DNA from 4 places in the Bacillus sp. JZ39 genome. Region 4 is predicted to be linked to each of the others. Evidence: riboswitches for the same ligand, from Rfam matches in the RefSeq annotation. Region 4 holds a riboswitch; each other region holds the start of a gene.

Region 1 (3,439 bases), 600 kb from region 4:
GCAGAAATCTCCTCCTCCATTACTTCGTACGTTTCATTCGGATAAAAAATCTGTTTTAATTTTTGATAATTCAAGCCGGTAATTCCCGGATTCGTTTCCACAAGCCAATGCCCTTGATCCGTATGACAGTTCAGCCAGGCTTTATGTTTTGTGTCGCCATGATCCGCAGTAATTTTGGTTATTGGCGTTGTTGTCCCTGATACAATGACAATGTCCTCAAGTCCAGCTCCGGTGCTTTTGACAGCTAGCTGTGTATCCCCGCCCCCTGCTATAACCTTAGCATTTATTGAAAGGCCTAATTCGGATGCATATTCATTTGCTATCGTTCCAATTGCTGTTCCCGCTCTTACAAGAGGCGGAAGGATAGATGGAGAAAAGCCGAATATGTCGCACATCTCTTCTGACCAAGTGTTTTGCTTCACATCAAACAGCAGGGTTTCTGTTGCCTGTGATGGTTCATATGTTAATATTCCGCTCAGTTGGTACGTCACCCAATCACTGATGCTAGTAAAGCTTGCAGTCTTTTCCCATAAAGAGGGCTGGCGCTGTTTTAATCCATAAAGCTTGAGCGCGGAAAAAAGTGCGGTTGGCAGGCGGCCTGTGCGGCTGTATATCTCTTCCCGATCGGGAATGCTCGCCTCCCACTCTCGACCGCGGTTATCGATGTTCGGCAGCCCAAGAAAAGAATCGCCGTTTTGATCGATCAGAACAATCCCCTGTCTTTGACTCGTCGATGTCAAACCAATGATGTCAATATCACACGAACGGGATAGCACACGTTTTGCCAAATTCATCACCTGCTTCCACAGCACCTGAGGAGAAAAATAACGGCTGTCCGGGTAAAGCGTCTCTGTGGAATACACGATGTCCTCCCGTTCAACTGTTAGAACACTGCCAGTTACACTCACGACCGCTACCCTCGCATTGCCTGTGCCAATATCAAAAACGAGATAGCCTTTTTGTTTTTTCATTCTGTTAGCCTCCTTTCTTATACCCCTGTTTTCAGTTCGTCCTTGTTATACATTGTCGGAATATTAAGAGTTTTTTCACCCTTCCACTTTTTGAGGGCTTTATTCAGTATCGTCACGTGATGATCCTCCACTTCAAATGTTGCTCCAGCGAGATGCGGTGTTGCCAGAACATTAGGCAATGAAATCAATTCATAATCTGATTCCTCTGGAGGTTCATGATAAAAAACGTCTAATATCGCACCTCTGATTTTGTGTTCTTTTAATACAGATAAAAGATCTTCACGGTTTACAACAACTGCTCTTGAAGTATTGACGAAAATCGCACTCTGTTTCATCAGATCAAAATACTTCCGATCAATAAATCCAAGTGTTTCCTCAGTACGAGGCAGATGGACAGAAACGATATCACTGTCTGAAAACACCGTTTTAAGAGATACTTTTTCATACAGCGGATGATCGTCTTGAATGAATGGATCGTAATAATTTATTTTACAGTCAAACGCAGTCAGCAGTTTTGCAATCCTTTGGCCAACCGCCCCGAACCCAATCATGCCAACCGTTTTTCCTGTTAATTCATTTCCTTTAAATTTGACATAAGCCTGCAGGTAATCACTGTTCCACTTTCCATCCTTCAGCCATTGATTCGAGGCGCTGGTATGGCGCAGAAAGGAAATCACATTTCCAATAAACATTTCAGCAACGGCTTGTGCATTCCGCCCTGGTGTATAAAAAACAGGTATGCCTCTTTTTGAGGCAGCTGCCACATCCACATTGGAGGGCATTCCCCTGCAAACACCGACAAATGAAAGTTCGGGAACAGAAGCAAATACGCTGTCTGTTACCTGATCAAGTTCAGTAATCAAGCCTGTCGCATTTGTTGCTTTTAGCAGCTGAATGAGTTCATCCTCCCGATATGCCCGGCCTTGTTCCTTCCAAGATTGATAAGCAACTGAGTCAAACAAGTTTTCTAGCTCTTTTCGTCCTTCTTCGTTGTACGGTGCTGTAACCAAAACCGTCATGGTGCAAAACATCCTTTTCATCGTATTTTTTCATAAAAAAAATCTCTTTCCGCAGATGGAAAGAGATTCATATATAGGCGCGCTCTGTTACAGGCAGACGCCGGTATAAACCTTGCTTTCCTATCTTTCAAGCTGACGCTTGCTGGAATTGGCACAATAATGTTGCCGAGGTTTCATAGGGCCAGTCCCTCCACCTCTCTGGATAGAAAATGTTGAGTATGTAATTTTCAGAATGAAGAATACGTTTATCATAAAGAAGTCTCAGATTGATGTCAATCTCTTTTTTCAGAATTGACGTTATCATCCGAAATGTTATAATTCTTACAAAATATCTAACTAGAGAGAGGAACTGGGCCATGAAATCTTTTGCCACACAACAAAACGGCATTTTCAAATCCGTTTGCTCGCTGGACTGCCCGGATCAGTGCGGATTGTTAATACATAAAAAAGACGGGAAAATCGTAAAAATGCAAGGAGACCCTGATCATCCTGTCACAGCCGGAAACATATGCAACAAAGTCCGGAATATGACGGAGCGCATCTATGATGAAAAGCGGCTGACTACACCGCTCAAACGAACAGGTGCGAAAGGCCAAGCGATATTTGAACCGATTTCTTGGGAAGAGGCAATCGATACGATCACCTCCCGCTGGAAACAGCTGATTGATGCAGAGGGAGCTGAAAGCATACTTCCTTACAGCTTTTACGGAAATATGGGGAAATTGACAGCTGAAGGAATGGACCGCCGCTTTTTTTACCGCATGGGGTCAAGCCAGCTTGAACGGACGATTTGCAGCAAAGCGGGATCTGAAGGCTATAAATATACAATGGGCATAAGCGCGGGAATCGACCCTGAGGAAACCATTCATACAAAACTATTTATTTTTTGGGGAATAAATGCGGTCAGCACAAACATGCACCAAATTACGATCGCCCAAAAAGCGCGAAAACAAGGTGCCAAAATTGTCGTGATCGATGTGCATAAAAATCAAACAGGACGTCTTGCAGATTGGTTTATCCCAATAAAACCGGGAACCGACAGTGCACTTGCTCTTGGCATCATGCACATTTTATTTAAAGAAAACCTTCATGATGAAGCATTTCTGTCCGAGTACACGGTTGGCTATGAAGAGCTCTGTGAACACGTGAAACAATATGATCCTGAAAAGGTATCGACGATCACCGGTGTCAGTACCGAAGATATTTACCGACTGGCAAAAATGTACGGGGAAACCTCCCCTTCTTTTATCAGAATCGGAAACGGACCCCAGCATCACGATAACGGCGGGATGATTGTAAGGACGATTGCCTGTCTTCCGGCGATCACCGGCCAATGGCTGCACACAGGGGGCGGCGCAATTAAGCATAACAGCGGAATTTTAGAATATAACACAAATGCCTTGCAGCGGCCCGACTTATTGAAAGGGCGCACCCCGAGGTCGTTTAATA
Region 2 (3,439 bases), 1.8 Mb from region 4:
ACCTCACGCAGCGCGATTTCAACAAGGCGCGCGTAAAATGGTGCCGAGCCGATTACCAGCGCCGGCAATGCGGCGTTTGGCCCTAAGATCGTGCCGACTAAAAATTTCGTAAAACCTAATAGTAAAATAATTAAAATAAGGAACGGAATCGATCTGAATATGTTAACAACGGCCGCAATCACAGAGTTGACCGCTTTATTCTGCCAGAGGCTTCCTTTGCTCGTCAGAAAGAGCAGCAAGCCGAGGATGACCCCGATGACAAAAGCAAACAGTAAAGAAATCAGCGTCATATAAAGTGTTTCATATGTCGCGTTCCATAATTCAGTTAAATCAACGTTCGGGAAGTATTTTTCAAACATTCGTGATCACCTCTGCTTTCACCTGTTTGTCATTAATGAATCGGATCACGTTTTGCACTTCTTCCTCGTCCCCGTCAATGTGGATGAACAGTGAACCGTAAGCCCCATCCTTCGTCTGCGAAATTTTCCCTTGCAGAATATTGACGCTGACATTGAAGTTTCTGATCATCTCTGTAATCAGAGGCTGTTCAGCTGACTCACCGACAAATGTGAGCTGAACCATTTTTCCTGATGCTGTATCATCAAGAAGGTGCTGAAGCGTCTCTTTCGTTTCTTCCGGCTCTGTCACCTGCTGAACAAATCGTTTTGTCATTTGTTCCTTTGGATTTTTGAAGACATCGAGAACCTCGCCTTCTTCGACCACCTTGCCGTTTTCCATGACGGCGACTCTGTTGCAGATTTTGCGGATGACATGCATTTCGTGCGTAATCAGCACAATCGTCAAACCGAGTCTTTCATTAATATCGGACAATAGATCCAGAATTGAATCTGTCGTTTGCGGATCTAATGCTGATGTCGCTTCGTCACAAAGAAGAACCTTCGGATTGTTTGCAAGCGCTCTGGCAATTCCCACACGCTGCTTCTGACCGCCGCTCAGCTGGGACGGATATGATTTTTCTTTTCCTTCTAAACCTACCAGTTTAATCAGTTCATTGGCGCGCTTGATCCGCTCGCTCTTTTTCACTCCGGCAATTTCCAAAGGAAACATGATATTATCTCTGACAGTCCGCGACCAAAGCAAATTGAAATGCTGGAAAATCATACTGATCTCATGGCGTGCTTTTCTTAAACCGCGTCCATTTACTTCATTAATCTTGGTTCCCGCCACTTCCACGGTTCCTGAGGTTGGTTTCTCAAGGCCGTTCAGCAGACGGATTAAGGAACTCTTACCAGCTCCGCTATATCCTATAATTCCAAAAATCTCACCTTTTTTAATGGAAAGCGAGACATTTTGGACAGCATTGACATCTCCATGTTTCGACTTGTAAATTTTTGAAACATCCTGAAGATTGATCAAAACAATCACCTGCCTTAACACTATTCTAAGAAATCTTCCGGTTTTTTCTGCAAAAGAAAAGCCTTTCTGCACACTTGAGCAGAAAGGCTTATATAAAATGCCTTTCTCTCATCTTTCAAAGCTGAACGCTTCGTGTGAATTGGCACCATTTCAACAGTGTTGATGGTTGCCGGGCTTCATAGGGCACTTCCCTCCACCTCTCTTGATAAGAGAAATATATAGTCTTTTTCGTCCGGAAATTCTTAATGTAGAATAGCACGGCGAATGATTAAATGTCAATAAAATAAATGATGTCAACTTTTACTATTATAATAATTTATTATTTTTTAATTTTTTAAAATCCTCTGAAAAAATCCATTTGTCAGCCAGAGAATGGCTTCCAGTTTTAACAGGGCCCTGAATGACCCCTTTACTTTGAGGCTTCCGCTCTGAATGAGGTGCTGCAGGGAAATGTCTCCGTGCAATAAATCAATAATTTCCGTTTGGTTTCCGTAAAAGGTCAGGTTGGACGTTTGGGGCGGAGAAACTTTTTTCATTTCTCCCTGTTCGTTTATTGAGACGGTTAAGGCTTCTGCTTCTCCTTGGAAGGTAATGAGCAATGTTGAGGCATTCAAAAGGGGTTTTAAAAACAGATGCTGATACTCATCCTCTAAAACTTCCGCTTTCTCCATATGTACAACCTCCTATTTGTTGGTCATACATACACATTTCTCTCTTTGTCGCAAGAACCCCTTTATAAAACGAACGACAATTTCATTGGATATGCTGAGAAATATGTCATAAATGGGATGCGGAAGATGATTTTTGTTTGATCAGCTCATATAAATAAGAAACGGAATGAAATGCATATCCTCTTTCTACCAACTTTCCGCCTTTAAACAGCAGAAAACAAGGGACGCTTTCAATTTGATACGCTTTTGCGAATGTCGGAGAGTAATTGACATTGTTTTGATAGAAGGCGACATCCGGCAGCATTTCTTTCACCACTGTCAGCATTTTGCTTGCAAGCTGGCAGGTGCCGCAAAACGGAGTATATAAATATAGAAGGTACACATCATCTTCAATGTGATCAAGTTCGTGTTCTTGGAGTTCTTTCATGCTATACACCTCGGGACTTTCTTTCAAGAAAAATAGTATGGACATTCAGATTCGCACGCAGCAATACAGAGGCGACATGGTGCCTGGGCGCAGCCGCTACTTCCTTATAGGCTCTGTCGATATGGAGATGGCAGGCTTCATTAAATTCACGCTTCAGCTGTTTTCTCAATTTCTCACCTGATTCATCAGCATCAACTAATATATAGACGTCTTTATCATAAAGCTCGTCAGCCAATTCCTCGAGCCTCAGCTGGCTGATTGTTCCGTTTGTGCAGATAATGCGCACCGGTTCATTCAGGACGCTTTCGATTTTCTCTTTATCTGATTTCCCCTCGACAATCATAACCTTTTCCAGCTCATCCATCTTCATCTTGTTCACCTGCCGCGTCAAATTTGAAACGTTCAGATTGTAAAAGAAGGCAGTGAAATTCACCGCCAACATTAACACCAGCCGTTTTCGTAGTCACAATCTACATATTTTGCGTCGTCTCCAGAGACCACATCGGCTGTCTTATAAAATTTCTCATTTTCAAAGGAATAACCGGACTTAAGCTCATATTCATTCATGCTTGTCATTTGGCCGATCATCTCGTTATCATGATATAACGAGAGCCGGCCATTTTGAAAGCGGCCTGTCACGTCATTGGTGACATCGAGCTTTTGTTTGTCGAAAGCCATATTGGACACCTCCCATAACGTTAGCGTGTCCAATTGCTTTTACGGCTATCCTGTTTTAGTCTTCTTGTGTCATCTCTTCGTATTGCTCTGCTGTCATCAGTTTTTCAATTTCAGAAGCGTCGGATGGCTCAACGACGATCATCCATGCTTTTTCGTACGGAGATTCGTTGACGAATTCCGGACTGTCATCAAGATCTTCGTTTACTTCCACAACCGTTCCGTTAATCGGTGCATAAAGCTCAGATACCGTTTTAACGGATTCAACACTGCCGAATGGCTCGTCCGC
Region 3 (3,439 bases), 250 kb from region 4:
GAATATAGGAAGTGAGCTCGGCGGTTAAGTCAGATCTGAGGAAAGGCGTTATCAAGTAGATGCCGTTAAACAGCTCGCATGCCGTATCCAGCAGGGAGCGTGCAATTGCAAGGCCTTCCGCCTTTTGCTTTTCTTTATCTTCACCGGCATGGGCCATTTTTTCGCGAATCGTATCAGACAGCTTAATGCCGGGAATTTCATTATGGATGAATTCGGCATTCCGGCTGCTTGTCAGCGGCATGATGCCGATATAGATCGGCGTCTTCAGATGTTTTGTTTCGTTATGGATATCGACAAGCTGCTGCTCGGAATAGACAGGCTGAGAAACAAAATAATCTGCGCCGCAATCTATTTTTTTCTCAAGCCGTTTTACCGCTTTATCCAGATGGCGGACGTTAGGATTAAATGCGGCGGCAACTGAGAAATTCGTTTTCTTGCCGAGCGGTTTTCCAGACAGAGACAGACCTTCATTGAATTGTTTGATCAGCCTGATTAAATCAAAAGATGTTAAATCATATACAGACGTCGCACCAGGAAAATCCCCGATTTTAGAAGGGTCACCTGTAATCGCAAGCACGTCATTCAGCCCTAACGTATCAAGGCCCATTAAATGTGACTGTAAGCCGATAATGTTACGGTCACGGCACGTAATATGGACAAGGGAACGCATATCGAGCTGTTGCTTGATGAGAGCGCCGCAGGCAACATTGCTGATCCGCGGGGTCGCCAGAGAATTGTCAGCGAGTGTCAGGGCATCGATTCCCGCTTCTTTTAATTCGGCAGCAGCGGACAGAAATTTGTCAAAGCTCAGTTTTTTCGGCGGATCCAGCTCTACGATAATAGAGCGTTTTTTCGCTGCGATCTCATCCAGGCCGGGCTCGGTTCGCTCGTGATGAACAGAAATGAATTCTTTGGCCCGGGTTTTGACTTCTTTTTCCGTAATCGGAGCCAGCCCGCCAACTGCTTCCGCCATCGCCCTAATGTGATTCGGCGTTGTGCCGCAGCAGCCGCCGATAATCCGCGCGCCTTGCTTACGGAATTCTGACGCGCTGTTTTGAAAATACGTGTCGTCTGTTTCATAGACGAGCCGTCCCTCTTCAAGCGAAGGGAGACTGCTGTTCGGATAAACGGATAAGAATACGTCATCAAAAATCGGCACTTCGCTGAGCGCTTCAATCATGTGATAAGGGCCGAGGCGGCAGTTAATGCCGACGATATCAGCTCCGAGATCCGCAATCGAGCGCAATGCGTCAGAAAGCGGCGTTCCGTCCTGCAATACGCCTTGCTCGTGCATGGAGACATTGAGCATAATCGGAAGATCAGTCTCTTTGCGCGCGATTTTCAGCACTTCACGGGCTTCTTCCAAATCATAATATGTTTCTAACAGCAAGCCATCCGGCTCTTCATGCAGCAGCAGATACAACTGCTCGCGGAAGCTGCGCTTAATTTCGTCAAGACTGTACGCGTTTTTATTAAATGTCCGTATGCCGCCCATCGTTCCAAGCACGTATGCATCGCCTGCTGAAGCCCGCGCAATCTTTACGGCCTCCTGATTCATTTTTTTGATGTCATCCTCAAGACCGTGTCTGGATAATTTAATATAGTTGGCCCCGTACGTATTCGTTTGAATAATGTTGGCTCCCGCTTCAACATACGCTTTATGTATGCGCTGAATTTCCTCCGGCTTTGAAATATTGAGCTCCTCAAAACACCTGTCAATGCCATAGGAGTAGAGGAGTGTCCCCATGGCGCCGTCACCGATTAACACCTGTCTTTGCAAATCTTCTAAAAGTCCCATTGTCTGCCTCCTTTATTCACGTCAGCAAGGAAAAAAGAGAAATAAAAAAAGTCCTCTTAAGAAGAAGACTTTGTCAGTGATTTTGTCTCTTCTTATCTTCCAAGCTGTTCGAGCTTGCTGGATTTAGCACCTTGGTCATGGCTGATCGCCATTACACCGGTTGCTGAAGCTTCGTCGGGCCAGTCCCTCTGCTTCTCTTGATAAGAACGGATATGAAATTTTCGTGTCAGGAAGTGCCAAAAGATACCTGGCGTTTTTCCCTTTCTCCAAATTTACCGAAAATAAAGACAATAATCAATAGGAATCAGAAAATTTATCTGAAATTTATAAATTGAACGTCAATTGGCAGGTCTGCTCCCCGCACAGCTGAGATAATCTGCTGCAGGTCATCTTTGTTTTTTCCGGTGACACGCACTTGATCATCCTGCACCTGAGACTTTACTTTCAGTCCGGAGTTTTTGATGATCGTATTGATTTTTTTTGCGTTGTCCTTGTCAATGCCTTGAACAAGCTTTGCACGCTGGCGTACCGTTCCGCCTGACGCGTTTTCAACCTTGCCGTACTCAATGTTTTTTGTCGGTACGTTTCGTTTAATCAATTTGCTGACGAGCACATCTTTCAGCTGGCTTAATTTGAAGTCGTCATCAGAAACGAGGACCAGCTCCTCTTTATCTAAAGAAATGTCGCTTTTGCTGCCTTTAAAGTCATATCGGGTACTGATTTCCTTCAGTGCGATTTGGATTGCGTTTTGCACTTCAGGCAATTCTACCTTGGATACAATATCAAATGAGCTTTCTTTTGCCATATGAAAACCTCCATAACATTTAACTTATGTGTTGATTATAGTAGAATAAAGAGAAACTTCCAATAGAACAAAGAATCAATTTGTGATGATTGGAAAAAATGTTAACAAAATCCGCAGAGAATAAGCGGAACAGGAAGGACGATAGCATGAGACCAGGGCAGCAATTAACCTTGAGTATAGATCACCAAACCGACTTCGGTTACTTTTTAACCGATGGGGAAGATACGGTTCTCTTACATAACAGTGAAATGACTGAGGATATCGAGGACAGAGACGAAGTAGAAGTCTTTATATACGTAGACCAGCAGGAAAGGCTTGCGGCCACGATGAAAATTCCGGTCATCAGCGCGGATGAATATGGCTGGGTTGAAGTGGTGGATAAAGTGGAAGATATGGGCGTTTTCGTTGATGTCGGTTTATCGAAGGACGCACTAGTCGCAACTGAGCATTTGCCGCCGTACGAAGATGTCTGGCCGCAAAAAGGGGACAAACTTTACTGTATGCTGAAGGTGACGAACCGGGGGCGCATGTTTGCGAAACCAGCGCCGGAAGATATCATCAGCGAACTGTTTACCGACGCTTCAGAAGATCTGATGAATAAAGAGCTGACAGGTACGGTGTACAGGCTGATCGCATCGGGTTCATTCGTGATCACGGATGACGGTATCCGCTGTTTTATTCACCCGTCAGAAAGAAAAGAGGAGCCAAGACTCGGTTCAAGAGTCACAGGCCGGGTGATTCAAGTGAAAGAAGACGGTTCAGTCAACTTGTCGCTGCTTCCAAGAAAACAGGATGCAATGTCAGTTGATGCTGAGTGCATTCTAACGTATATGAGA
Region 4 (3,439 bases):
ACTTGTAATCTCTTCTTTTAAACGGCTGGGCAGAAGGCCGAACATCCGCCCGACACCTTCCTTGATCGACAGCGTTTTGGAAAGTACGCCGTCTTTTAATGCCACCCACTCTGGGGGAGCAAATGTTTTCATGATATTTATAATGTTGTCGTTCATCGTGATTGTTCCGTCAAAATCACAAATAATAAAAGGTTTTCGAGTCGTCATACGGCTTCAACCTTTCCCCATTTATCTAGCGCAAGCTTAAGATCCTTGCATTGTTCGGCTTTTTCATCAATCGGCTGGGCCTCTAGGACCGCATCAATAATGGCTCTGAACGCTCGCCCCCCGCCTTGGGCACCGTTCGGATGTCCATGTACGCCTCCTCCGGCGTTAATAATGTGGTCTATGCCGAAATCACGCATTAATAGCGGAACCATGCCGGGATGAATGCCTGCTGACGGAACCGCAAATGTTTGGTTAAAAGCATCCTCTCTCACACATTCTTCATGAATCGCCAGTGCATCTGCTCTTGGAAGCGCAACCGAACCATATGGAGATGGAAAGAGGCTGAAGTCAGCACCGCAATATCGGTTTAATTTTCCTAGTAAAAGAGCGTGAGAAAAACCGTAAAACGGAGAAGACGTAAACGCTCCGCTCACTGCTGGATGCGCCATAATCGGAACTGGGATTTCAGGATCTTCCGCAAGGCCTTGCATAACGTCCAAGCCGTAAGCGAAGACATTAAACAAAAGCGCATCCGCTCCCAACTCGGCGGCGCGTCTCGCTTTGTCTTTCAGATCAGCCGTACGTCCGGTCAAATTCACCGCATACAGCGTTTTATGTCCAGTTTGTTCATACGTTTCTTTCAATATTTGCTTTCCTTCTGCAATTCTTGTTTCAAAAGGCGCTAGACCAGTCTCAAAGAAAATTTCATCGTCTTTAATCAAGTCAACTCCGCCAAGCGCCTGCTGCCGGAGCTGTTCTTTAATATCACTCAGGTCCCTTCCGATTACGCCTTTAAATATGCTCATTAACAGCGGTCTCTCAAACTCTCCCAGCAGCTTCCGGATGCCGTATACGCCAAACTTCGGTCCCGGCAGTGCACGCTTAAATGCTTCAGAGAAGTGAAGATCGATTAATTTGATTTTTCCGTCCAGGGACAGCTTGCCAAACACTGTTGTCAGCAAAGCCGGAATATCCTGAGAGAAATTGATTTCAGGATAGGCAATTGTGATGACCGCTTGTTTTTCTGATGCAGCAGTTCCCTCTCTCTCCTCAACTTTTATCACCCGCCCCTTGTGCTTTTGCATTTGCTCCTGTTTTACAAGGGGCAGATCAGTCCAGGAGCCTACTGTCAATCCTGTTGCGATTTGTTCTGCTTTCTTCTCTGTATCGGCTCCCGGTTCGGTCAGGAGATATGTCGCTAATAACTCACTCATGCCAGAGCTCCTTTCATTTTCATCCATATCAAAAAACCTCTTCAAACTGCAATCGCGTCTAAAGAGGTTTCGTTTCTCGTCCGAATCTTATCTCTCAGCCGCTAGCTGCAAGAATTAGCACCGTGCTTTATAAGTCGGTTGCCGGGCTTCATCGGGCTCGTCCCTCTGCCTGCTCTTGATAAGAAAATATAGATTTTATAAATTATTTTGAATTATCCCATCGTTATAAGGTCTTGTCAATGCTTTTTTGGGTAAACAGGTTCAGTTTGCCAATTCGATAAGCGGCTTCCTTAAGTCTTTCTTCACTTGTTAAAAGTCCGACTCTGACGTAGCCCTCGCCATATTCACCGAAGCCGTTTCCAGCCGCAACTGCCACATTCGCTTTTTCCAGCAAAAGATCTGAGAACTGCTCAGAAGTATAGCCTTCAGGCACAGGCAGCCATGCAAAAAAAGAACCTGCGGGAGCTGTTACATCCCAGCCGATTTCCCGGCATGCCGTGATCCAAGCGTTTCTCCTGCTCTCATACCTGGCATTTTGCTCTGCCACACACGTCTGATCGGCTAACAGTGCCTCTGCTGCAGCCTCCTGAGTCGCTCTGAAAAGACTGACAAACATATGGTCTTGATAAAGATTGATCGCTTCAATGACCGAAGCGTTTCCGACGGCAAAGCCAACCCGCCATCCTGCCATATTATACGTTTTTGACAGCGTGTAAATTTCAATTCCGATATCCTTCGCACCTTCAGTCTGCAAAAAGCTTAAAGGCTTGCAGCCGTCAAATCCGACAGCGCCGTAAGCAAAATCGTGAACGACGCAGATTCCGTTTTCAGTCGCAAAACGCACGGTATCTTCAAAGAACTCGGAAGTAGCAACAGCTCCGGTCGGATTATTCGGATAATTTAAATACATCAATTTCGCCTGTTTCCTTACTTCAGCGGTTATGCTGCTGTAATCAGGGAGAAACGCCCTGTCCTTTACGAGCGGCATCATTTCCATTTTTGCTTTTGCAAGTGTGACACCCGACCAGTAATCAGGATAACCCGGATCGGGAACTAAAATCGTATCACCGGGATTCAACAAGCATTGCGGGAGCTCGACTAGACCGGCTTTTCCGCCGAATAATATAGCGACTTCGGTTTCCGGATCCAGATCAATGCCGTATTCTCTTTTGTAAAATGCAGCAGCCGCTGACTTCAGACGGTATGAGCCGCGAAAAGACGAATATTTATGATTCTCAGGATCAGCGACAGCTCGTTTCATCTCCTCAACAATATGTTCAGGAGTCGGCTGATCTGGATTTCCCTGTCCCAGATTGATAACGTCATGTCCTTCTGCGAGCTTTCGGTTCACTTTCTGCACCAAAGAAGCGAAGAATTGTTTAGGCAATTCCTTCAATACATGAGACTGTTCAAATTTCATCTATTCTCTCCTTCTAAAAAAATCTTGAAATGATAGTCCATCATCATATATGGTTAAATGAAAAAAGTAAAGAAAAATTTGGGGTGTTAAAAAGATGAAATGGACGATATCTTGTCTTCAATTTGATATTTCATACGGAAAACCTTCGGAAAATATAAAAAAGGCTGAATTTTTCATCGAAAAAGAAAGCAAACATGCTGATGTTCTTGTTCTGCCTGAATTATGGACGACCGGATATGATCTGGCCAATCTTGATGAACTCGCTGATGAAGACGGCCGCTCCGCTCAGAGCTGGCTGAAGAAAACGGCAAAAAAACATGGTGTTCATATTGTCGCCGGATCGGTCGCTGTCAGGAAGAATTCTGATGTTTATAATACAATGTACATCGCGGATAAGGAAGGGCAAATCATTAAAGAGTACAGAAAAGCCCATCTTTTTCAGCTGATGGATGAGCATCTGTATTTATCAGCCGGTTCCGAAGACGGATACTTTGAGCTTGACGGCGTCAAAAGCTCTGGATTGATCTGTTACGATATCCGTTTTCCGGAATGGATCAGAAAACATACGACAAAAGGCGCCAACGTGCTGTTTATTTCT

What was found. A riboswitch is a leader RNA that binds a small molecule or an ion and turns the genes downstream of it on or off. The one in region 4 is predicted to bind S-adenosylmethionine.
Region 1: it holds a riboswitch for S-adenosylmethionine, as region 4 does, so the genes downstream of both, M1D65_RS09930 (2-hydroxyacid dehydrogenase) here and mtnW (2,3-diketo-5-methylthiopentyl-1-phosphate enolase) in region 4, are expected to answer to the same signal.
Region 2: it holds a riboswitch for S-adenosylmethionine, as region 4 does, so the genes downstream of both, metN (methionine ABC transporter ATP-binding protein MetN) here and mtnW (2,3-diketo-5-methylthiopentyl-1-phosphate enolase) in region 4, are expected to answer to the same signal.
Region 3: it holds a riboswitch for S-adenosylmethionine, as region 4 does, so the genes downstream of both, M1D65_RS05935 (bifunctional homocysteine S-methyltransferase/methylenetetrahydrofolate reductase) here and mtnW (2,3-diketo-5-methylthiopentyl-1-phosphate enolase) in region 4, are expected to answer to the same signal.

What each region holds. Positions count from the first base shown of each region.
Region 1 covers NZ_CP096389.1:1,992,416-1,995,854, forward strand. Annotated here, with positions in the region: gene M1D65_RS09925 (FGGY-family carbohydrate kinase) at 1-971, opposite strand, end outside; gene M1D65_RS09930 (2-hydroxyacid dehydrogenase) at 989-2,011, opposite strand; SAM riboswitch class I at 2,108-2,199, opposite strand; gene M1D65_RS09935 (molybdopterin oxidoreductase family protein) at 2,347-3,439, shown strand, end outside.
Region 2 covers NZ_CP096389.1:3,148,017-3,151,455, forward strand. Annotated here, with positions in the region: gene metP (methionine ABC transporter permease MetP) at 1-359, opposite strand, end outside; gene metN (methionine ABC transporter ATP-binding protein MetN) at 352-1,377, opposite strand; SAM riboswitch class I at 1,483-1,589, opposite strand; gene M1D65_RS16205 (SCP2 sterol-binding domain-containing protein) at 1,704-2,048, opposite strand; gene M1D65_RS16210 (thioredoxin family protein) at 2,155-2,475, opposite strand; gene M1D65_RS16215 (toprim domain-containing protein) at 2,477-2,839, opposite strand; gene M1D65_RS16220 (YusG family protein) at 2,917-3,153, opposite strand; gene gcvH (glycine cleavage system protein GcvH) at 3,209-3,439, opposite strand, start outside.
Region 3 covers NZ_CP096389.1:1,149,241-1,152,679, forward strand. Annotated here, with positions in the region: gene M1D65_RS05935 (bifunctional homocysteine S-methyltransferase/methylenetetrahydrofolate reductase) at 1-1,798, opposite strand, end outside; SAM riboswitch class I at 1,888-2,005, opposite strand; gene M1D65_RS05940 (YajQ family cyclic di-GMP-binding protein) at 2,112-2,603, opposite strand; gene M1D65_RS05945 (CvfB family protein) at 2,702-3,439, shown strand, end outside.
Region 4 covers NZ_CP096389.1:1,395,158-1,398,596, reverse strand. Annotated here, with positions in the region: gene mtnX (2-hydroxy-3-keto-5-methylthiopentenyl-1-phosphate phosphatase) at 1-207, opposite strand, end outside; gene mtnW (2,3-diketo-5-methylthiopentyl-1-phosphate enolase) at 204-1,421, opposite strand; SAM riboswitch class I at 1,506-1,606, opposite strand; gene mtnE (methionine-glutamine aminotransferase) at 1,645-2,841, opposite strand; gene M1D65_RS07330 (carbon-nitrogen family hydrolase) at 2,936-3,439, shown strand, end outside.